Pokkaliibacter sp. MBI-7: one gene and its partner. The main gene of each other region encodes a partner of the protein of the gene in region 2 in a complex. Links are inferred from orthologs where the notes say so. Each region holds a gene or a part of one and is shown on either strand. Other genes may lie near its edges.

Region 1 (12,412 bases), 540 kb from region 2 along the record:
CAGTTCGCCCTTGTCGACCACTGGGAAGCCAGAGAAGCTGTAGCGACGCACCATGGCCAGTACTTCACGTACGGTGGTTTCAGGGCTACAGGTAACGGGATCTTTCACCACACCGCTCTCGAACTTCTTCACTTTGCGGACTTCTTCCGCCTGCAGTTCGATGGTGAGGTTCTTGTGGATGATACCGATGCCGCCTTCCTGAGCCAGAGCAATGGCCAGACGCGCTTCGGTAACGGTATCCATGGCAGCGGACACCAGTGGGATGTTCAGGGTGATTTCACGGGTAAGCCGTGTCTTGAGGGTGACATCCTTGGGAAGGACATCTGAGTAACCGGGCACCAATAGAACATCGTCAAAGGTGAGTGCTTCTTGAGCGATACGCAACATAGTCCGCCTGCCTGTATATCGAGGAGAGGGATTAAAAGAAGCGCCACATTATATCCCGATTTTCCCGGACGGCACAATCAACATCTGATCAGTTGCTACCCAGAAGACGGCATCCATGTGGGCGGTGAATGTGCCTTCTTGTGTGGTACGACAGCGCTGACTTCAAGTAGTGGCAATGAGCTGGTATGGTCGCCGGGTTGATCTCTCACGGAACCCATCATGTCCACCAGCACCAGTGTCATTCTCACCGTTAGCCAGCTGACCCATCAGGCCCGACTGATTCTGGAGCAGGGCTTCCCTATGGTGGTGGTTGTCACCGGTGAGATTTCCAATTTCAGCAGCCCCGGCTCCGGCCACTGGTACTTCACCCTCAAGGATCATCAGGCGCAGATTCGCTGTGCCATGTTCCGCAATCGCAATCAGCTTTCTCGCTACCGTCCGCGCAACGGTGAACAGGTCAATTTGTATTGCCGCATCAGCCTGTATGAACCTCGGGGTGACTTTCAGGTGATCGGCGAGCGGATAGAGCCTGCAGGACTTGGCAGTCTGCAACAGGCATTTGAACAGTTGCAGCAGCGACTGGGGGCCGAGGGGCTGTTCGCGCAGCAGCATAAACAGCCCATACCAACCCAGCCACAGCAGATCGGTGTGATTACTTCACCGACGGGAGCAGCAGTCAGAGATATCCTGACCGTGCTCAAACGGCGTTGCCCGGCCATTCCGGTTGAGCTGTTCCCGGTCGCGGTACAGGGCAATGAGGCCGCCGGGCAGATTGTTCGCGCTATTCAGCTGGCCAACCAGCTGAATCAGTGTGATGTGCTGATCGTCGGTCGTGGTGGTGGTTCGCTGGAAGACCTGTGGCCGTTCAACGAAGAAATTGTCGCCCGCGCCATCTTCGCCAGCCGCATCCCGATAATTTCTGCTGTCGGGCATGAGACCGATGTAACTATCAGCGATTTTGTTGCCGATCTGCGCGCCCCTACGCCGTCAGCGGCGGCGGAACTGGTCGCCCCCGATCAGCAGGTGTGGGAGCAAAGGTTGACGCAGCTGCAGCGGCGCCTGCGGGATGGCTGGAGCCGACAGCTGCGCTCCCGCCAGCATCTGCTGCAACAGACTCAGCGCCGGCTGCGTGACCCGCGCCAGTATCTGAACACACAAAAGCAACGACTGGACAACTACGAGCAACGCCTGCAGCGCTTGCAGCAGCGTCATCATGCCCAGCTGCGGCAGCGTTTGCAGCAACTGCAGCACCGTCTGGAGTTTCAGGCGCCGGCCAGACGCCTTGACCGCCAGCGTCAGCAGCTGCAGGGCTTGCAGCAGCGCTTGCAACGCAGCATCAGTGACCGCCTGTTACAGCAGCAACAGCGGGTTGATCAGTTGACCATGGCAGTCACTGACAGCGGCAATAAAAAGATCAGCACGACACAGGAGCAGCTGCGCACGGTGATGCAGCAGTTGCATCTGGTCAGCCCGCTTGCCACCCTCGAACGCGGTTACGCCATCCTGCAGGACGAGCGTGGCCAAGTGATTCGCCGCGCCAGCGAGGTCAGGGAAGGTGAGCAGCTGCTGGCTCGACTGGCGGAGGGGCAACTCCACCTGACCGTTGATAAAAATAAATAAAAACCATTCTCATTAGCATTGACATCACCTCCCTGCTTTGCCACTATGGCCCACAGGAAACGCGATGCAGCTGTATTACACCATGATGTTCATGGCGTGCTGGTCACTGGTCGTTTTCTCTCATCAAAGCTAATCACGGTTCTTAGCCCCGCCCCATCGCGGGGCTTCTTTTTTCCGGCGTTGTATATCCTCTCGCTTACCGACACCTCTGCACGCGCTGCGCTGGCAGACTGCCCGCTGTTCTGCAATGGCAGGTGCTGACGCCTCCCTCAACAAGAAACACTTAGACACAACTCGCGCCCTTTTAATTTCCAAAACTGACGATATTTATTTCGCAATATCGCGATATACAGAAATACTCAAACACTGGTGAGCATGCCCCATGAACTCAAGCCCTGATATCGACGCCATCGTCAAGGCACTGGCCCACCCGGTCAGACGCCAGATACTGGCGTGGCTTAAGGAGCCTGAACACTGGTTCGCCACCCAGGCCACTCCACTGGAGCTGGGTGTTTGCGCAGGAATGATCTTCCAGCAGACCGGTCTGTCTCAGTCGACGACATCAGCCCATCTGGCCGCCTTGCAGCGGGCAGATCTGGTCACGACCCAGAAGATTGGCCAATGGATCTACTTCCGGCGCAATGAACCAGTGATCCAGGCCTTTTTACAAACGTTCAGTGCCACTCTGTGAGTCGGGAACTGAACCATTGATGTGTTACTGAACGAGCGAGCACCGCAAGAGGTCCCCCTGCTTCGGTGAACTGATGCTCTTTGATGGCAAGAAACGAGGAAAGTACCCCATGTCCGTATTGTTTGAATCTCTGCAAGTCGGCGCCCTGCAACTCCCCAACCGTATTGTCATGGCACCGCTGACCCGTTGCCGTGCCGATGAAGGCCGGATTCCCAATGCACTGATGGCGGAGTACTACACTCAGCGTGCCAGTGCTGGCCTGATCCTGACCGAAGCCACCTCCGTCACGCCCATGGGCGTGGGTTATCCCAACACTCCGGGGATCTGGAACGAGGCACAGGTACAAGGCTGGCGCCAGGTAACCGAGGCAGTGCATGCCAAAGGTGGCCGTATCGTGCTGCAGCTGTGGCACGTTGGCCGCATTTCTGACCCCATCTATCTCGACGGCGAATTGCCGGTCGCCCCCAGTGCTGTGCAGCCTGCCGGTCATGTCAGCCTGGTGCGCCCGGAAAAAGCCTTCGTCACTCCGCGCCCGCTGGCGACCGAAGAGCTGCCCGGCATTGTCGAGGCCTATCGTCAGGGTGCCATCAATGCCAAAGCCGCAGGATTTGACGGTGTCGAAGTGCACTCCGCCAACGGCTACCTGCTGGAGCAGTTCCTCGCCACCGGTAGTAACCTGCGTGATGACCAGTATGGTGGCCCCGTAGAAAACCGTGCCCGCCTGCTGATGGAAGTCACTGATGCGGTTATCAGTGTCTGGGGAGCGGATCGCGTGGGTGTGCACCTGTCTCCGCGCGGCGATGCACACGACATCAGGCACAGTGATCGCGAAGCGGTGTACTCCTACGTCGCCCGTGAACTGGGCAAACGCAAGATTGCCTTTATCTGTGCCCGCGAAGCGGAAGGTGATGACAGTCTTGGCGCTAAGCTGAAAGACCTGTTTGGTGGCGTCTACATTGCCAATGAAAAATTCACCGCCGCCTCCGCTGAAGCGGCCATTGAGCGCGGTGTGACCGATGCAGTTGCCTTTGGCGTACCCTATATTGCCAACCCTGACCTGCCCGAGCGCTTTGCACAGGGAGCAGCGCTGAACACACCCGATACCAGCACGTTCTACGGTGCTGGTGCAGAGGGCTATACCAGCTACCCAACGCTGGGTGCCAACTGAGAAGCGGATCACGGTCCAGCCCGTTTCGCTGAGCCACAACACAAAAATAAATGAAAATTATTATCATTAGCATTGACAAACGGAGACCAGCTCCCTAGTATGCGTTTTCAGGGAACGCAATTACCCATGCCTCCACCCCTTCAGCAAGTTCGCTTGCTGCACATAGCCCGGCGGTCATAGGTTGTTTTCTCTCATCAAAGCTAATCACGGTTCTTAGCCCCGCTCTTGCGGGGCTTCTTTTTTCTGGTCCGCTACGTTTTCTGCCGCAGTGTGCGGACGGCGCCAGCAAGTTTCACATTCCTTTCCTCATCCCCTCATTTCATCCTGTATGATGCACGACAGCACATACTTGCCCGACCTTTACCCCAATATGGAACGATTTGCAGATTGGTCGGTCAGATACGCCACCGGAAGGTTCTTGACTGCACATTTGTCTGAGCTTCACGGCCTCCGTAAAGCGCTCAGGTAGCTGTACCGCACGCGGAACCTCAGCAAGTCACCGAGGGTGGCCGCGCAGCAAGTCTGGGCACAATGACCGACCGATCAATCCTTTTCAGCGACGCGCCATGATCAACAGTCTGAAACTCAAAGTATTTCTGGTCCTGCTGGCGACCATCGCCGCCGTCGTGATGACAGCCTTTGTCGTATTCCAGTGGAGTTTTCAGCGCGGCTTTATCGACTATCTGCATTCACAGGAGCAGAGCCGCATCCAGCAGGTCACTCAGGAAGCCTGCCTGCTCTATCAACAGAGCAATTCCTGGACGCCGGTGGTAGACAATGCCGCCCTGTGGCGCCGCGTGCGCTACGCGGGCAACGTCGATGCCGACATTATCGTCAAGGCACTGGACGACTATGAAAGCCGCACCAATGAGCCCCTGCCAGACTGGAGCAATGCCAGCCTCAATGACGGCGACACCCCCTTCGAAGCGCGTCTTTCACTCTATGACCCACAAAAAAACTGGCTGACCGGCAGCAGCAATAACGAGCGCCCGTCAGACTTTTATCCCATCAGTTGTGAACACAAGCTGACAGGTTTTATCGGCGTGGTCATGAAGCCGGAAATGCTGCATATGCGCGATCAGGCTTTTACCGAGGAACAAACTCAGAGTTTTGTCATCCTTGCGCTGGTGACCGTGTTTATTGCGACGCTGGTGGCCTGGCCTGTCGCCCAGCGTCTGACCCGGCCCCTCAAGGCTCTGAGTAATGCCAGCCATAAACTGGCGAACGGCGAATACTCCATCCGCCTGAACAACCGCTCCAAAGATGAGATTGGCCGTCTGGCCAAGGACTTCAACCGCATGGCGCAGACCCTGCAGGAAAACGAAGAAGGCCGGCGTCGATGGATGGCGGGGATCGCCCATGAGCTGCGGACACCGCTGGCCATCCTGCAAGGCGAGATTGAAGCCATTCAGGACGGCATCCGCCCTCTCAATCAGCAGAGTCTGGCATCACTTCACCATGAGACTCAGCAGCTCAAACGCCTAGTGGATGACCTGTACGAACTCGCGCTCAGTGACCGTGGCGTGGTCAGCTACCGCATGGAAGATATTGATCTGGTTGAGTGTCTGGAACAAAGTGTGGAATCGAGCCGGCACAGCTTCGAAGAGAAGCACCTCGATCTGAGCCTCGACGTGGGCACCATTACTCATATTCCACTGAAAGCTGATTACCGCCGTCTGAGCCAGCTGTTTACCAATCTGCTCAGTAACTCGACGCGCTATACCGACGCCCCCGGGCAATGTCGGGTCAGTGTGGCGGTCGCGGACGACTGGGCAGAGATTAACGTGATGGACAGCAGCCCCGGCGTAGAGCCGGAAAACCTGCCACGCATGTTTGAACGATTTTTCCGTGGTGAAGGTTCGCGTAACCGCGCCTACGGCGGCGCCGGCCTTGGGCTGAGTATCTGCCACAACATCGTGGAGGCTCATGGCGGCACAATTGAGTCACGCCCCTCACCCTTGGGGGGAGTATGGATACATGTGAAGCTCCCGCTGGATACCTGAATTACTGCATAAACGACTATTTACTTAACTTGATTGGAGTGACGGGATGCCAAACAAAATTCTGGTCGTCGAAGATGAACCCAAGCTGGCCCAGCTGCTGACTGACTATCTCAGCAGCTCAGGATATGACTGCCACCACATCGACAACGGTGATGAGGTGGAAGCCTGGGTCAAGGCCAACAGCCCCGACGTGATTCTGCTCGACATCATGCTCCCCGGCAAAGACGGTCTGAGCCTGTGCCGTGATATCCGCATGTTCAGCAGCGTGCCCATCATCATGGTGACAGCACGTGTGGAAGAGATTGACCGGCTTATCGGTCTGGAAATGGGTGCCGATGACTATATCTGCAAACCCTTCAGCCCACGCGAAGTGGTAGCCCGCGTTAAAGCTATCCTGCGTCGCCAGTCGCTGCTGGCCGAACCCAACAGCAGCGAAGCCCAGGAGTCCATCCTGACGCTGGACCCGCACAGCATGCGCGCGACCCATCAGGGCCGCCATGTCGAGCTTACACAGGTGGAATTTCAGCTGCTGTCGGTGCTGTACCAGTCACCCGGACGTATCTTTACCCGAGAGCAGATCATGCAGCGTATCTATGGCGATCACCGTATCGTCAGCGACCGTACCATCGACAGCCATATCAAGAAGCTGCGTCGCAAGATCGAGCAGCTGATCCCCAATACCCTGCTGATTCAGTCAGTCTACGGTGCCGGTTACCGGTTCGACCTGCCCGGTTAAGCCACACAACACGTCTGTCACGGCGGAGCTAAACAGCTCCGCCGAGCAGTCGCCCTCACTTTACACAGCCTTCTTTCAGTCTGTACCGGCGACCAGCCAGCGGTCGGCAGCAACCACCTGTTGCAGTACACCCGGTGCCGGCTGATCACAGATCACCAGATCAAAATCCGTGATATGCCCGACCTGACAGGTGGCCTCCTTCCCCAGCTTGGTACTGTCTACCGCCAGAATACGGATACGACAGCTCGCCAGCAGTGCCTCACGGGCCAGCACCTCATCATCGTTGTAGTCGTACAGCGCGCCATCAGCACCTATTCCGCCCACCGACACCACACCGACATCGGCCCGATAGCGCTGGAAGAACCGTAACGCTTCGCCGCCGATCACATCCTGATCACGCTTGCGTACCCGCCCACCGGCAATGGTCAGTTCACAATCGGGATGCAGGCACAAATAGCGCAGCGCGTGCAGATTATTGGTCAGCACATGCAGACCGCGATGTTCCATCAGCCCGCGGGCAACCTGCTCCACCGTGGTGCCCGTGCCAAGAAACACCACCTGATAGTCCTCCAGCTGAGCGGCCACCGCCTGACCAATACGTTGCTTGCCCTCAATGTTGAGAATTTCCCGCTGCTCAAAACTGATATTTTCGCGACTGGGAAAGGGGGCCACCTGCCCGTGACGACGCAACAGCAGCCCTTGTTCAGTCAGCCCGCGGATATCACTGCGCAGGGTCTGAATCGACACCCCGAACTGCTCCGCCAGCAGCTCTACACTGAGAGGGCCGGACTGGTTCACCTGATCGACGATGGCCCGTCGGCGCTGTTCCAGTGTCAACATCTGCTATCCCTCATCTCCTCAAGACTGTTTTTATATAAAACGAAAACAATTAACCAATCAAACGAAAGATAATATTCATAAAAATGTAAAAACCCTTCGCTAACCTCAGTAACGAAAGACGGCAATACCACCCTGCAACCATTGAACCGGCCCTTTGCGTGCCTGCTTCCGGGAGTGATAGACATGTCCATTCGTTACGTGACCGCCCTGACTCTGGCTCTGTGTGCCAGCACCAGCCTGTCGGCCCAGGCTCAGGACACCCTGGTGCTCTATACCAGCCAGCCCAACACTGATGCCCAGTCCACTGTCGATGCCTTCAAAAAGGCCAATCCTGATATCGACGTGGAATGGGTGCGCGATGGTACTACCAAACTGATGACAAAGCTGCGTGCGGAAATGGCTGCTGATGCCGCCAAGGCCGACGTGTTGCTGATCGCTGACAGCGTGTCGATGGAATCGCTGAAGCAGGATGGCCAGCTACAGCCTTATCTCAGCGCCGAGCGCAGCCACTATGATCCGGCCCTGTATGACAAGGAAGGCTACTACTACGGCACCAAGCTGATCACCACTGGTATCGCCTACAACACCAAGGCCGCCATGCAGCCCGCCTCATGGAGCGATCTGGCCAAGCCTGAAGCCAAGGGTCAGGTAGCCATGCCGAGCCCTCTGTATTCCGGTGCCGCACTGATTCATCTGGCAGCACTGACCAACGACAAGACCTTTGGCTGGGACTATTACAAGGCACTGAAAAACAACGACACCATGGCCCAGGGGGGTAATGGCGGCGTGCTCAAGGCGCTGGCCTCCGGCACCAAGAGCTACGGCATGCTGGTGGACTACATGGCGATCCGTGAGAAGGCCAAGGGTGCTCCCATCGATTTCGTCTTCCCCAAAGAAGGGGTGAGCATGGTCACTGAGCCGGTCGCTATTCTGAAGCAGGCCAAGCATCTGGCCGCCGCGAAGAAGTTTGTCGACTTTGTGCTGTCACAACAGGGTCAACAACTGGTGCTGAGCCAGGGTTATATTCCTGCCCACAATGACATGCCCGTCCCCGAAGGCTTCCCCGCGCGTGCCAGTATCAAACTGCTGCCCTTCGATACCGCACTGGCGCTGAAGCAGGCTGAGCAGGATAAAACCGAGTTCGCTGATATCTTTGGCGCCCAGTAATGATGACAGATCGTTCTTCAGGCGCTCTCGCCGCTCCCGCGACCACCGGTCGCGGGAGCGGCCTGCTGCTCGGGTGGTATCGGCGCACCCCGTCGGCCCCCGCCAGCCAGCAAGCGCTGCTCTATACACTGTTGCTGATCATCCTGCTGCTCAGTGTATTGCCAAGCCTGCGTTTGCTATGGCAAGCCCTGCAAGGCTGGCAGCAGGGCCTGGATGCCCCCTTTATCAGAATGCTGCGCAGTGCGGCGACCTGGACAGCGCTGGAGCACAGCCTCTATACCAGCCTGCTGGGCACCGCACTGGCCCTGTTGCTCGGGGGGCTGTTCGCCCTGATTCTCACCCTGACCGATGTGCGTGGCCGCAGTCTGTGGGTTTTCCTGTTCATGCTGCCGATGATGATTCCGCCGCAGGTAACCGCGTTGAGCTGGCTGCAGTTATCCGGTCCGGCCAGCCCGTTATTAAACACCCTCGGCATTGCCCCGCCGCTGGGCAGCCCGCAACCGCTGTACTCCGCCGAGGGGGTTGCTTTGTTGCTGGGTATTCAGCACGCGCCGCTGGTGTTTCTGGCATTACGTACCCATTTGCTGGCCATTCCTCGTGAACTGATTGAAGCCGCCCGCCTCAGCGGCGCCCATCAGCGCCGGGTCCTGTGGGATATCCTGCTGCCCCTGTGTCGTGGCGGCCTGTGGACCGGCGCGGCCATCGCTTTTGTCTCCTGTCTGGGCAACTTCGGCATTCCTGCCATGCTCGGCATCCCGGCTTCTTACTACGTCCTGCCGACGCTGATCTATCAGAAGATGGCCAGCTTTGGCGCTGATATGCTCAGTGACGTCGCCAGCCTGTCGGTGCTGATCGGCGTGGTCGCGCTCACAGGCGTCGCCCTGCAAAATCGGATTCAGCGTCAGCAGGCGCTGCCACTGCTGGGCATGGCCGGACGGGCACTGGACTTCCAGCTGGGACGCTGGCGCCGGTGGATGGAGCTTGCGTTAGCGCTGACTCTGCTGCTGATTCTGCTGCTGCCACTGCTGGCCCTGATCACCAGCTCGCTGGTCCCCGCACTGGGTGTGCCGCTGAACTGGCACAGCCTGACTTTTGCTGCCTATCAGGAAATGCTCAGCCATCAGGGCGCAACGCTACGCGCGCTGGGTAACAGCCTGCTGCTATCAACCGTGGCGGCCCTGCTATTGATGCTGATCAGCCTGCCGCTGGCCTATCTGCTGGCACGCCGCCAAAGCCCACTCATGCACTGGCTGCATGCGGCAATTGATGTGCCCTATGCATTGCCGGGCGTGGTGCTGGCCATTGCCTGTATTCTGCTGTTCGCCCGCCCCCTGCCCTGGCTGAATATCAGCCTGTACGGCAGTCTTGGCATCATTCTGGTGGCTTATCTCGCCCGTTTTCTGGCCGTCAGCCTGAAACCCGTGCACAGCTCCATGCTGCAACTGGACCCTGCTCTGGAAGAAGCAGCACAACTGGCCGGGGCCGGATTGCTGCAGCGTCTGTTCAGTATTGTGTTGCCGCTGCTGGCGCCCTCTGCCTTTGCAGGCTGCCTGCTGGTATTTCTTACCGCCGTCAATGAACTGACCGTCTCCGCGCTGCTGTGGAGTGCAGGCAATGAAACCCTGGGCGTACTGATCTTCAATCTTGACGAAAGCGGAGATGCGGTGTTGGCATCAGCGGTGGCGGTGATGATCGTCGCTCTGGTTGCTGCCCTGATGACCGTACTCAACCTGCTTGGCCGTTATCTGCCACAAGGAGTGATTCCATGGCAACGCTGATCCCCTCTTCGGACTTACCGGCCCGGGGCCTGCACCTGCATGGCGTACACAAGGAGTTTGCCGGACAGACCGTGGTCGACAATCTCAATCTGGAGATCGAGGAAGGCAGCTTTGTTGCCCTGCTCGGCCCCAGCGGCTGTGGCAAGACCACGACACTGCGCATGATTGCCGGTTTCGACACCCTGAGCTCAGGCCGTATCAGTCTTGGCTCAACCGTGCTGGCCAGTGACCATCAGCAGCTGCCGCCGGAGCTGCGCAACATGAGCATGGTGTTTCAGTCCTATGCCCTGTGGCCTCACATGACGGTGGCTGACAACGTCGGCTATCCACTCAAGCTCAAGGGCTATAAAGGCAGCGACTATCAGCGTCGGGTACGCGACGCGCTTGCCACCGTGCAGATGGAGCCCTACGCCCAGCGGCGCCCGCAGGACCTCAGTGGCGGCCAGCGCCAGCGTGTTGCCCTGGCGCGCTGCCTGGCTTCAGAGCCCAGAGTCGTGCTGCTGGATGAGCCACTGGCCAACCTCGATCGCCATTTGCGCGCATCGATGGAAGACAGCTTTCGTGACTTTCATCGTCGTACCGGCGCCACTTTTATTTACGTCACCCATGATCAGGCCGAAGCCATGGCACTGGCCAACCGCATTGCCGTCATGCATAAAGGCCAGCTGGTGCAGTGGGACGCGCCGGAAGCGCTCTATCAGCGTCCGCAAAATGCCTGGGTAGCAGGCTTTATTGGTCAGGGCAGTGTAGTGCGTTTGCCACTGAGCAGCAGTGAACGCCTGCAGTCCTCTGCTCAGGTGCAGCAGGCACTGGCGGCCCTGCAGAACAAGCCCTCCGCGACAGAGGAAGTGCTGATTCGCCCCCAGCATGTGGAGCTTGATCCCGCTGGGGTGCCGGCTACCGTGACTCATTGCGTGTTCAAGGGTGAACGCTACCAGTTTGTCTTGCGGCTGCAGGACGGTCAGAGCCTTCAGGCTTACCACTGGCAGGGCCTGCCCACAGGGGCACAGATCGCGATCACGGTCCGGCAGGGCTGGCGTCTGCAGGAACAACCTGCAGGCAGCACTCGCCCTTCCCTGGCCAGTGTGGCCTGAGAGCAGCACAACGATGAGCATCCGAATTCAGATACTCAGCGGCTTTGATGCCAAGGCACCTGCCGCCATCCTGATCAGCACACCCAAGGTACGCCTGCTGCTGGATGCCGGTGGGCCGTTGCAGGCTGACCAGCCCTGTGACTGGTTTGCAGGCATTGAGGCTGACGCCCTGATCCTCAGCCACGATCATGTCGATCATATCGGCAGTGTCGGGCAGTTGCCGTCCATGCCGGTCTACGCCACCGCCCCTGTCGCAACCCAGCTGCCGGAAGGCTGTCTGCACCGGCTGTTACCCGCGCAGGGTGACATCGACATCGGCGGCATACGCCTGCGCTGCGGCCGGGCCGGACATTCGCTGGGCGGCGTGTGGCTGCATCTCGAACTGGCAGGCGGATTGTTCTACAGCGGCGATTTTTCGCTGGAGTCCCGGCTCTATCCTTTTGATTTGCCACCGCCTGCGGCGACGGCATTGCTCGACGCCTCCTATGGCCATTACCAGACCTCGCAGCAACACTGTCTGGAATCGCTGCAGCCTCTTCTCTCGGCACCCTGCCTGTTTCCGGTGCCGCCCAGCGGTCGGGCCATTGAAATGGCACTGTGGTTTGATGAGCTGGGTCTGACCAGCTGGTCGATGGACAACGCCTGCTATCAGGCACTGCTGACGCTGCTAGAACAACCCGCCGGACTGTTTGCTGCAGGAACCTATGTCCGCCTGCAGCAACTGGCACGGCAGTATCGCGGCTTCGATGATCAGGCCCGGCTGCTGTTAGCCGCCGATCCGGAAGGCCAGAGTGGTGAGGCCGGAAGGCTGATCGCCTCGCCCACCTGCGACCATCAGGTCATCTACACCGGCTATCTGCCACCCGCGGCGCAGGTAGCCGTAAAAGAGGGACGTGCCCGTTTTACTCGCTGGAATGTTCATCCACGG
Region 2 (10,596 bases):
ACCTAGACCACAGTGGATGATACCGTTTTTGTCGGTACGGTAACGAACCTGACCAGCCTTGGCATTTTTAACCGCGGTAGCAACATCAGGAGTAACAGTACCCACCTTTGGGTTAGGCATCAGGCCACGAGGACCAAGAATCTGACCCAACTGACCAACTACACGCATTGCATCTGGAGTAGCAATGACAACATCAAAGTCCAGATTACCAGCTTTAACTGCATCAGCCAGATCATCAAAACCTACTACGTCAGCACCTGCAGCCTTAGCGGCTTCAGCATTGGCACCCTGAGCGAACACTGCCACGCGTACAGTTTTACCAGTACCGTTAGGCAGAACAGTGGAACCACGAACAACCTGATCAGATTTACGTGGATCAACACCCAGGTTCACAGCCACATCAATGGACTCAGTGAACTTTACTTTTGACAGATCTGCCAGCAGAGTTACAGCATCTTCAACACTGTACAGTTTGCCAGGCTGAACTTTCTCAGCGATCAGCTTTGCACGCTTAGTCAGCTTTGCCATTTATACGCCCTCCACATCCAGGCCCATAGAACGAGCACTACCGGCGATAGTACGCACAGCAGCATCCATGTCGCCTGCAGTCAGGTCGGGCATTTTTGCCTTGGCAATTTCTTCAAGCTGAGCACGATTCACCTTACCCACTTTCTGAGTATTGGGACGCGGTGAACCACTCTTCAGACCCGCAGCCTTCTTCAACAGAATTGAAGCAGGAGGAGTCTTAGTGATGAAGGTGAAGCTACGATCAGCATAAACGGTAATAACTACAGGTGTAGGCAGACCCAGCTCAAGACCTTGAGTCCTGGCATTGAACGCCTTACAGAATTCCATAATGTTAACACCGTGCTGACCCAGAGCTGGACCAACGGGTGGGCTAGGGTTAGCTTGACCAGCCTTAACCTGCAGCTTGATATAAGCTGTAATTTTCTTTGCCATGTTTCACTCCAATGGGTAATAGCGCCCGAAGGCTCCCCGTTTCACAGGTAAGCAAAAGCCCCGATACAATCGAGGCGAACGCTTACTAGCACAATCCAATCAAGCCTTCTCGACCTGACCGAACTCCAGCTCTACAGGAGTAGAGCGTCCAAAAATTAAAACAGCCACATGAAGCCGGTTTTTCTCGTAGTTCACTTCTTCAACGACACCGCTGAAATCAGCAAACGGACCATCAATAACACGCACTGCTTCACCAGGCTCAAATACAGTCTTGGGCTTGGGCTTATCAACAACAGATTCCACACGCTGCAGGATAGCAGCCGCCTCTTTATCACTGATAGGAGCAGGCTTGTCTGCAGTACCACCGATAAAACCCATTACACGAGGCGTTTCCTTAACCAAGTGCCAAGCAGCCTCGTTCATATCCATCTGAACCAATACATAGCCAGGATAGAATTTGCGCTCACTTTTGCGCTTCACACCATTGCGAATCTCTACAACTTCCTCAGTAGGAACCAAGATATCGCCAAAATGCTCTTCCATGTCATTCAGCTTGATACGATCTTTCAACGTGCGCATCACGTTTTTCTCGTATCCAGAGTACGCATGAACTACATACCAACGCTTAGCCATGCCACCTCCTTAACCGATGACCAAAGAAACCAAGAAACTGAGCAATGAATCCAATGCCCATAACAACAAAGACATCAGCAGAACCACTGCAACAACAATCAAAGTAGTCTGAGTTGTTTCCTGGCGAGTTGGCCATACAACCTTACGAACCTCTGTCTTAGCCTCTTTTAGCAACGCAAAGAAAGACTTCCCCTTTGCAGTTTGCAGAGCAACAAAAGCCGCAACAGCAGCCAGAACAAGCAACGCAACTACCCTGTATAACAGGGATTGTTCAGAATACATTGCATTACCAACCACACCGACAGCCACCAGGGCAGCAACAACTACCCACTTCAGACCATCCAGCTTGGATTCCTGAACTTCTGCCTTCCCACTCATCCAGGCGCCTCTATTCAAGTGCTTTTGTTACGGGGTGTGCCATTTCGGCAGGAGAGATTCGACTGGAGTATTGGCAGGGCAGGAGGGATTCGAACCCCCAACATTCGGTTTTGGAGACCGACGTTCTGCCGTTGGAACTACTGCCCTGTCATCACTCAATTTAGCCGGACGCGTATGGTATATATCTAAACCACCCGATGCAAGAACTTTCCCACACCAAAACGCCAACCTTTGAGTTACACCGTCAAACAATGGAGCTCATGAGCAGACTCGAACTGCCGACCTCACCCTTACCAAGGGTGTGCTCTACCAACTGAGCTACATGAGCATACTGGAGCGGGCAGCGGGAATCGAACCCGCATCATCAGCTTGGAAGGCTGAGGTAATAGCCATTATACGATGCCCGCGCTGGTGGTGGGGGGTGGATTCGAACCACCGAAGCTCACGCGTCAGATTTACAGTCTGATCCCTTTGGCCACTCGGGAACCCCACCGCGCTTAGATAATGGTGCCGGCACCAGGAATCGAACCCGGGACCTACTGATTACAAGTCAGTTGCTCTACCTACTGAGCTATACCGGCTTAGTCACCACCACTTGCGTAGCGGGTGCGAATATTACTCAAGGAATCAGATACTTGCAATACCCTAATTACAAAGAATTTTACTTAACTGCATTTGCTGCTGATCTTTAGCCGGCAACCCAGCAATTATCTCTGCCCATGTATCAGCATAAGTGCTATCAACACGCAACATCCATTGCTCGCTTGCATGATCAATGGAATAGATTAGCGGCCTTAATCCAAGCGCACTGACAGTAGCCTGAACGTAGTCCGCTGCTGATCTACGCGTAAATCGCCCTATAGAGATAAACCCCTTAAGCTGCCCAGCATCAATAACATAGGCATCAATCCCCTCAGCAGATAGTTTCTCCAGCCACGACTGACGCTGAGTCACATCCCGCGTTTCCAGGTACACCCAATAATCAGGGGAAGCCGCTTCCGCATAACGAACCATCGTGGCCGCCACCCCCTTTGACTGCAGCCATCCCAACCACGTTTTCGCCAATGCTTCGCTGCCCAGCATGACACCAAGACATGCCTTCTGCGCTTCCTCGGCCCGCTGCTGCAACGAACTTGCAGCCATTTCATGCCCCATTAGCAATCTCTGATCAGCCAAGGCAGGCAGCATCAAACCCAAGCCCGCGCTCTCTTCCTGCTCACGCTGCCATCCCCACCAAGCCACTGCCAGATTAATAACAATCAGCACCAGCCACGCATGTCTTAACATTCTGCCGACCTCGCCATGATCGCGAGACCATCGAGTACCAGGTCAGGGCAATGCACACACAACCGCCCCTGCAGCACGGGTAGCACCTTATCAGCATCGCCACCCGCAACCACAAAGCGCGACACCGCCGAATAGCTCTCAGCCTGCACAATCATTTGCCTGATAAAACCTTGCCACATAAGCAGGCGGCCATGTCCCACACAGCTATCCGTATCATCTCCTGGCAAGGTATCGCTCATCATTTCTGCTCGCACATGAATGCGCTGGGTATTACCCAGCAAGGCCTGCTGCAACATGGCCCAGCCTTGCACGATGTAGCCACCCAGATGCCGACCATCTGCTGCAACAAAATCGACAGTTAGCGCACTGCCAGCATTGAAAACACACAGACAATCAGAGGGGTACGCATTGCGCGCCGCAACCATAGCCAGCCAGCGATCCACTCCCAGACGACCCGGCTCGCGATAGGCGTTTACAACCCCCGCTGCACTTGACTCAGAGGCTGCCAAATAGAGTGACCACTGGCATTCCTGTGCATATTGCTGCCACTGCTGCACGGCAGCAGGCGCACCCACCGATGACAACGCCAGGGCGCGTACACCATCAGCCTGCAACTCCTCCATTACCACCGCAGAATCGGCACTGGGTCGATACATGACCGGTCCCAGCCGATTCATCGCATAGCGAACACGCCACTTAATTCGTGTATTACCAACATCTACTTCAGCTTGTGGAAAGCGCACGAACACTCACCTCACCACCATGAAATACTTCTTCACCCTGTTCAGTGGCAACGCGCAGACCGCCTGTATCCGTAAGCCCCACCATCACCCCTTCAGTGCACTGCTCTCCCGCCTGCAAGCGCACCGCCAGCCCCTGATGAACGCTAAACGACATCCACTCCTGCTTAACGGCCACAAAACCCTCACGCTGAAACACCTGCAGCACGGCAACCAGCTCCTGCAGCAGATCAGCCAGCAGGCGATTACGCCCATAGCCTTCGGGCAAGTAAGACCGCAAACTGCACCAGGGCTGCGTGATCTGCTCCATCTGATCCTGCATCTCCACATTCACGCCCACACCAATGACCACCTGGCAAACACCGCCAGCCTCGCCGCTGAGTTCCAGCAAGATGCCAGCGACTTTTTTATTCTCAATCAACACATCGTTCGGCCACTTTAGTCCCACACCGCTGACTCCGGCCTTGCTGAGCGTCCGCGCCAGTGCAAGCCCGACAGCCAGGCTCAAACCTTCCAGTGCAGCGAGACCGGACTGGAAGGACCAGATAAGAGAAAAATAGATATTTTCTCCAAAAGGACTGACCCAGGCTCGCCCGCGGCGCCCACGTCCTGCCGCCTGATGCTCAGCGATAATGAGGTGACCATGTCCACTCTCGCACCGCGTCAGCTCCAGAGCAGTCTTGTTACTCGAATCCAGACTCAGGAAGTAATGTAAAGTAAGCAACTCGCGCGTCACGGCATTACTCTTGAGGGTCGAGTCCAGCCATAGCACATCGATCAGCTCGAGCGGTCGTACCAGACGGTAGCCCCGCCCTTTCACCGCATGTAAAACGAGCCCAAGCGCTTCAAGCTTTTGCAGCTGCTTCCACACTGCCGCCCGACTTACACCCAGCGCCTCACCCAGCTCTGCTCCGGAATGCCACTGGCCATCCGCCAGCGTATCGAGCACCTGCTTCAAATCCATCACCGAACCTCGACAAAGCACAGACTGTCATGACAGGTATCCACGCAACACCTGCATCACCATTACTGTTAGAAAATTTCCTGAGGAGCCAGAGGAACAGCCTCATTGGTAGTTGGTGGTGGAGTAACCAACGGTTCGTCACTTTGCAGATCTTTACCTTGATGAATGACTATTTCCACCCGACGGTTGGCAGCTCTATTGGCAGATGTATTATTGGGCGCCAACGGATGGGTGTCCGCATACCCCACCACACTAAACCGACGCTGATCCAGCCGCCCATCGGAAAACAATTCCTCCGCGACTGACAGAGCACGAGCAGTCGACAGAGCCCAGTTGGACTGGAACAACGCAGTATGAATAGGCACGTTATCGGTATGCCCTTCAATCGAGATACGCCCACGCACACCAAGCAGCACATCGCGAATTTTGGCCATGATAGGCACAAAGGCATAGTTCATTGCTGCGGACCCTGATTCGAACGAGCCCTGCTCCTTGACACGAATGATGATTTTTTGCTCCTGCGTCTCAACCTCTATGGAGCCTTTGGCGATTTCCGCATTCAGCGCTGAGGCGACATTGATTGCTGTCTCCTCCGTCTGCTGCTGAGCCTCCCTGTCTTCCTGGGATTGCTGCTGACTATCCTGCTGCGCAGAAGCCTGCGGATTATTTTCCTCATTCTGCTCTTCCGGTGGATTCACCACACGACCAGGAGCACATTGCACGTCAAGCGTGCTGCGTGTCTGGTCCGTAGTAAACTGGCGCACCTCATTGAGCGGAGTAGGTTCAGGACGCCCCGGACTGAACTCCTGAGCGATGATACTGGTCCCCTTAGGGATATCTTTCACCTGTAGTTGATTCTGCACCCCAAACGCTGCGCGCATGGAACCAGCAATCTGCTTGTACTTCAGCACATCCATTTCGGAGAAGGACAGTAATAGAACGAAGAAGCACATCATTAGGGACATCAGGTCGGCAAAGGTTGCCAACCAGGCAGGCAAGCCAGGCTTACATTTACACTCTTCTACATCATCGCTCATGGGCGCCCCACCCTATCACGCTTCCGCTGTGCCGCGTTTCGACTCTGGCAGATAGTTCTTCAACATCTGTTCGATAACCCGGGGGTTCTGACCTGCCTGAATAGCCAGCAAGCCATCGACCACAATGGCGCCGCACTCAGCCTCTTCTTCATTGCGATTTTTCAGCTTGTCTGCAATGGGAAGACATATCACGCTTGCCAGCAAGGCGCCGTACAGTGTTGTCAGCAGGGCAACAGCCATGGCAGGCCCTATGGCCTTGGGATCACTCATATTGGCCAGCATCTGCACCAGACCGATCAGGGTACCGATCATCCCCATGGCTGGTGCGACATCACCCAATGCTTCAAATATCTTGATACTGCTTTCGTGCCGCCCCTTGGACAGGCGTAATTCTTTATTGAGTAACGTTCTAACCACCTCAGGATCATGTCCGTCTACCAGCAGCTGCATACCCCGCTGCATGAACGGGCTGGATACCTGTTTGTCTTCCAGCGACAACAGACCTCCCTTGCGGGCAGCATCTGCGACCTCAACAATTTCCTGAATGAGAACGTTCGGATCGACCGACTTGAACATGAAGGCTTTGGCAGCGGTTTTACCGGCACCAAGAAATTGACCCAGAGTGAACTTGATCAGTGCGACCAGCAGCGCTCCACCAAATACAATCAGGATAGATGGCACATCTATAAAGACGCCGAGACTTCCACCCATTACCATGGCAGCGACAATAAGACCCATCGCTCCCACCAGTCCGACCAGCGTTGCTATGTCCACGGCATCCCCTTCACTTCATCCACGTGATTAGTACGATCGATCCCTTGCGGCTTAACAGTTGTTTGGCAATACCTTAGGCATGGCACACACGCCTGTTATTATAGGGCACATTGTCGTTAAAATGGCACGCGGTCATAGCTTGCCTGTGATTCAGGCAGATGCCAAGGGAGACTAAGGTTGGCACGCAAAAAGAAAGTCGAGTTTGAGCAGGCACTGCAGGAGCTGGAAACGCTGGTGCAGCAGCTGGAGCAGGGAGACCTCAGCCTGGAGGCGTCGCTAAGCGCCTTTGAGCAGGGAATTGCTCTGGCCAGAGAGTGCCAGCAGACACTCAGTGATGCGGAGCAACGGGTACATCTGGTTCTTGAACAAAATGGTCAAGTCAGCAAGCCCCCCTTTCAGGACGACATCTGACATGCACCAACTGCAAACAGCCTCACTACACTGGCAGCATCAGGTAGATGAGGCGCTCAAGCGCTACATTGATGACTACGCAGGCGCTGAACTACTCACACAGGCAATGCGATACAGTCTGTTCAACGGCGGTAAACGCATCCGCCCCATATTGTGCTATGCCACCTCACAGGCATTAAAGGTCGACACGAAACTGCTCGACGCGTATGCCGCTGCCATCGAGTGCATCCACGCCTACTCCCTCATTCATGACGATCTTCCAGCCATGGATGATGACGACCTGCGACGTGGCAAGCCAACCTGTCATGTAGCTTATGGAGAGGCCACTGCCATTCTTGCAGGCGACGCTCTCAACACCCTGGCATTTCAGCTGATCAGCGAAGAGAGCGCCCTACCTGCCGCAGTACGTATACAACTTATACGCTGCCTCAGCCGGGCAGCAGGTATGCACGGCATGGTCGCAGGCCAGATGATGGATATGGCGGCCACAGGGCAGCAAATCACGCTGCCTCAACTTGAACGCTTGCATCGCCATAAGACCGGTGCCTTGCTGCTTGCCGCAGTAGAAGGCCCTGCCATGGTTGCCCAGCCGACAGAAGCAATACGCACAGGCCTGCAGGAGTATGCCCGCTGTATTGGGCTGGCATTTCAGGTTCAGGATGACATTCTGGATATTGAGGGCGATACCGCCACGCTGGGCAAACCTCAGGGTTCAGACCTGCAGCACAATAAGTCAACCTATCCTGCGCTACTCGGCCTTGAACAGGCCAGAGAATACGCGGCAAAGTTGATCGACACAGCCATTACCAGCCTGGCCCCACTGGGTGACCACGCTGCACTGCTGCGCGAGCTTGCCTATTATATTGTTCGCCGCAATCACTGAGCGACGACGACACATCAGAGTTACAGCATGACCGAACTTCCGCGGCAACGCCCTTCCACTCCGCTGCTGGACCAGATTGATCAGCCCGCTGCGGTTCGTCAGTTGCCTGGCAACGCCCTGCCTCTGTTGGCAGATCAGCTACGCCGCTATCTGCTGTGGAGCGTCAGTCAAAGTGGTGGCCATTTCGGTGCAGGCTTAGGTGTGATCGAACTAACCGTTGCCCTGCATCATGTATTGGACCTGCCTCACGACCAACTGATCTGGGACGTGGGCCACCAGGCCTATCCGCACAAGGTCCTCAGTGGACGTCGTGATGCGCTTGTTCAGATCCGTCAGGCTGAAGGGCCAGCGCCTTTTCCCAGCCGGGATGAAAGCCCTTATGATGCGTTCGGCGTTGGCCACTCGAGCACATCCATCAGTGCCGGATTAGGTATGGCCATTGCCTTTGGCCGTCAGATTGTGCGACCTGAAGGTGTAACACCCCGGGTTGTCTGCGTCATCGGCGATGGTGCCTTTACTGCTGGTATGGCGTTCGAGGCCATCAATCACGCAGCCCAGACTGGCGTAGACCTGACGGTCATCCTCAACGACAACGATATGTCGATTTCACCTAATGTCGGCAGTCTGGCCACCTACCTGGACTCCAGTCATGCAGGAGAGCTGTTCACCGCCCTAGGCTTCAGCTACCACGGCCCCCTTGATGGCCATGACCTCTCGCAACTCCCCCAGCAGCTCGATAGCATCATTCACCAACCGGGTCTGCATCTCATCCATGTGCTGACTCGCAAAGGGAAAGGATTTACACCAGCAGAAGCAGACCCCGTCGGCTTCCATGCCATCGCCAAGCTGGAGCCTGCAAGTACGACTAACGCCAAGGGGCCGAAATATAGCCGTATATTCAGTGACTGGATTTGCGCCATGGCGGTACAGGATCAGCGACTGCTTGCCATTACCCCGGCCATGCGCGAAGGCTCCGACCTGATTGCCTTTTCACAGCAATTTCCTGAGCGCTACTTCGATGTCGGCATCGCCGAACAGCATGCGGTGACACTGGCTGCCGGCATGGCCTGCGCCTCAGCCAAACCGGTCGTCGCCATCTACTCCACCTTCCTGCAACGGGCTTATGACCAGCTGATCCATGACGTTGCCATCCAGAATCTGGACGTATTATTTGCCATTGATCGCGCCGGTCTGGTCGGTGAAGACGGTCCAACGCATGCGGGCGTCTACGACATCAGCTTTTTACGCTGCATTCCCAATATGCTGTTGCTCTGCCCGTCTGACGAAGCAGAGACCCGCGCAGCTCTGACCACTGCTTATCACTACCCCGGGCCCGCTGCAGTACGTTATCCACGCGGACATGGCCCAGGCAATCTGCCCGACCATAGCCTGCCACAACTCCCCCTGGGCCAGGCCAGGCCCCTTCACCACGGTCAACGTATTGCCGTGCTGGCCTTTGGCCCGATACTGCACGACATCAAAGAGGCAGCGCTGGAGTTGAATTGCAGCCTGGCAGATATGCGCTTTGTTAAGCCATTGGACGCAGAGCTACTGGAGCGCTGGATGCAGACTCACGAACAGATTGTGACGATTGAAGAGCATGCCATCGCTGGAGGTGCTGGATCGGCCGTTGCTGAGCATCTGCTAAACAAGGGGTATACGGGACGAATTACTCACCTGGGCATAGAGGATCGTTATATTCCTCATGGCTCCGCCGATCAGCAGCGACAATGGTGTGGCCTGGACCGACTCAGCCTCAAGCACCGGCTGGAAGCACTACTGGCAATCTCAGAGTAATCCGACAAACAGCCGCCATAGAGCATGGCGGCTGATGGAGGCTGGCACTCTCAGTCCTGATGGTGCTGCAGCGGTACTTCAAACATATGTCCCAGCTTACCTGCCTTAGTCGCCAGATAGTGGGCATTGTGCACATTCCGTCCCACCTGCAAAGGTACACGCTCAGCGATATTGATTCCGAAACCCTGCATGGCCTTCACCTTGCGTGGATTGTTGGTCATCAGACGAAGTGATTTGATATTCAGATGCTCCAGCATCGGAATGCAAATACTGTAGTCACGCATATCTGCAGCAAAACCCAGACGCTCATTCGCTTCGACCGTATCAGCTCCCTGGTCTTGCAGGTTATAGGCGCGAATTTTATTAAGCAGACCAATACCTCTGCCTTCCTGACGCACATAGAGCAATGCTCCGCGCCCTTCTTCAGCGATAGCCTGCAAAGCCGCTTCCAACTGAAAACCACAGTCACAACGCAAGCTGAATAAGGCATCCCCGGTCAGACACTCAGAATGGATACGACCCAGTACTGGCTCACCATCACCCACAGCGCCCAACGTCAGCACCACATGCTCCTTGCCCGTCTGCTCCTCTGCAAAGCCATGCATGGTAAACACCGCCCACGGCGTAGGTAACCGGGATGAAGCGACATAACGTATCGTCACTGCTTTATTTCCTCTTGAACTCAGTTGCGTTTGCCCGTCCTGTTCAGGACTGCTGGCTATAACGTCTTCG

Evidence for each region.
Region 1: the proteins of QCD60_RS14930 (region 2) and xseA are in contact, whole or in part, in a cryo-EM structure (PDB 8TXR), measured with the Escherichia coli proteins. The link is inferred for Pokkaliibacter sp. MBI-7 from one-to-one orthologs.

The regions. Positions count from the first base shown.
Region 1 is NZ_JARVTG010000001.1:3,893,619-3,906,030, reverse strand. What follows is about bases 1-2,805. They hold xseA (exodeoxyribonuclease VII large subunit), read left to right. Parts: upstream 1-603; coding sequence 604-2,007; downstream 2,008-2,805. Other genes in these bases: QCD60_RS17240 (helix-turn-helix transcriptional regulator), read left to right, coding at 2,390-2,698; guaB (IMP dehydrogenase), read right to left, coding at 1-387. Also shown: QCD60_RS17235 (alkene reductase), read left to right, coding at 2,808-3,866; QCD60_RS17230 (ATP-binding protein), read left to right, coding at 4,433-5,869; QCD60_RS17225 (response regulator), read left to right, coding at 5,916-6,605; QCD60_RS17220 (DeoR/GlpR family DNA-binding transcription regulator), read right to left, coding at 6,681-7,445; QCD60_RS17215 (ABC transporter substrate-binding protein), read left to right, coding at 7,629-8,612; QCD60_RS17210 (iron ABC transporter permease), read left to right, coding at 8,612-10,390; QCD60_RS17205 (ABC transporter ATP-binding protein), read left to right, coding at 10,378-11,484; QCD60_RS17200 (MBL fold metallo-hydrolase), read left to right, coding at 11,498-12,412. UniProt on the Escherichia coli protein: Bidirectionally degrades single-stranded DNA into large acid-insoluble oligonucleotides, which are then degraded further into small acid-soluble oligonucleotides.
Region 2 is NZ_JARVTG010000001.1:3,360,543-3,371,138, reverse strand. The notes cover bases 5,896-8,567. They hold QCD60_RS14930 (exodeoxyribonuclease VII small subunit), read left to right. Parts: upstream 5,896-6,950; coding sequence 6,951-7,184; downstream 7,185-8,567. Other genes in these bases: QCD60_RS14920 (1-deoxy-D-xylulose-5-phosphate synthase), read left to right, coding at 8,095-8,567; ispA ((2E,6E)-farnesyl diphosphate synthase), read left to right, coding at 7,186-8,067; pomA (flagellar motor protein PomA), read right to left, coding at 6,015-6,773; QCD60_RS14940 (flagellar motor protein MotB), read right to left, coding at 5,896-5,999. Outside these bases: rplA (50S ribosomal protein L1), read right to left, coding at 1-528; rplK (50S ribosomal protein L11), read right to left, coding at 529-960; transcription termination/antitermination protein NusG, read right to left, coding at 1,060-1,593; preprotein translocase subunit SecE, read right to left, coding at 1,603-1,971; QCD60_RS14955 (hypothetical protein), read right to left, coding at 2,617-3,258; QCD60_RS14950 (type III pantothenate kinase), read right to left, coding at 3,252-4,001; bifunctional biotin--[acetyl-CoA-carboxylase] ligase/biotin operon repressor BirA, read right to left, coding at 3,982-4,962; more of QCD60_RS14940, read right to left, coding at 5,031-5,895; more of QCD60_RS14920, read left to right, coding at 8,568-9,864; ribA (GTP cyclohydrolase II), read right to left, coding at 9,915-10,526. UniProt on the Escherichia coli protein: Bidirectionally degrades single-stranded DNA into large acid-insoluble oligonucleotides, which are then degraded further into small acid-soluble oligonucleotides.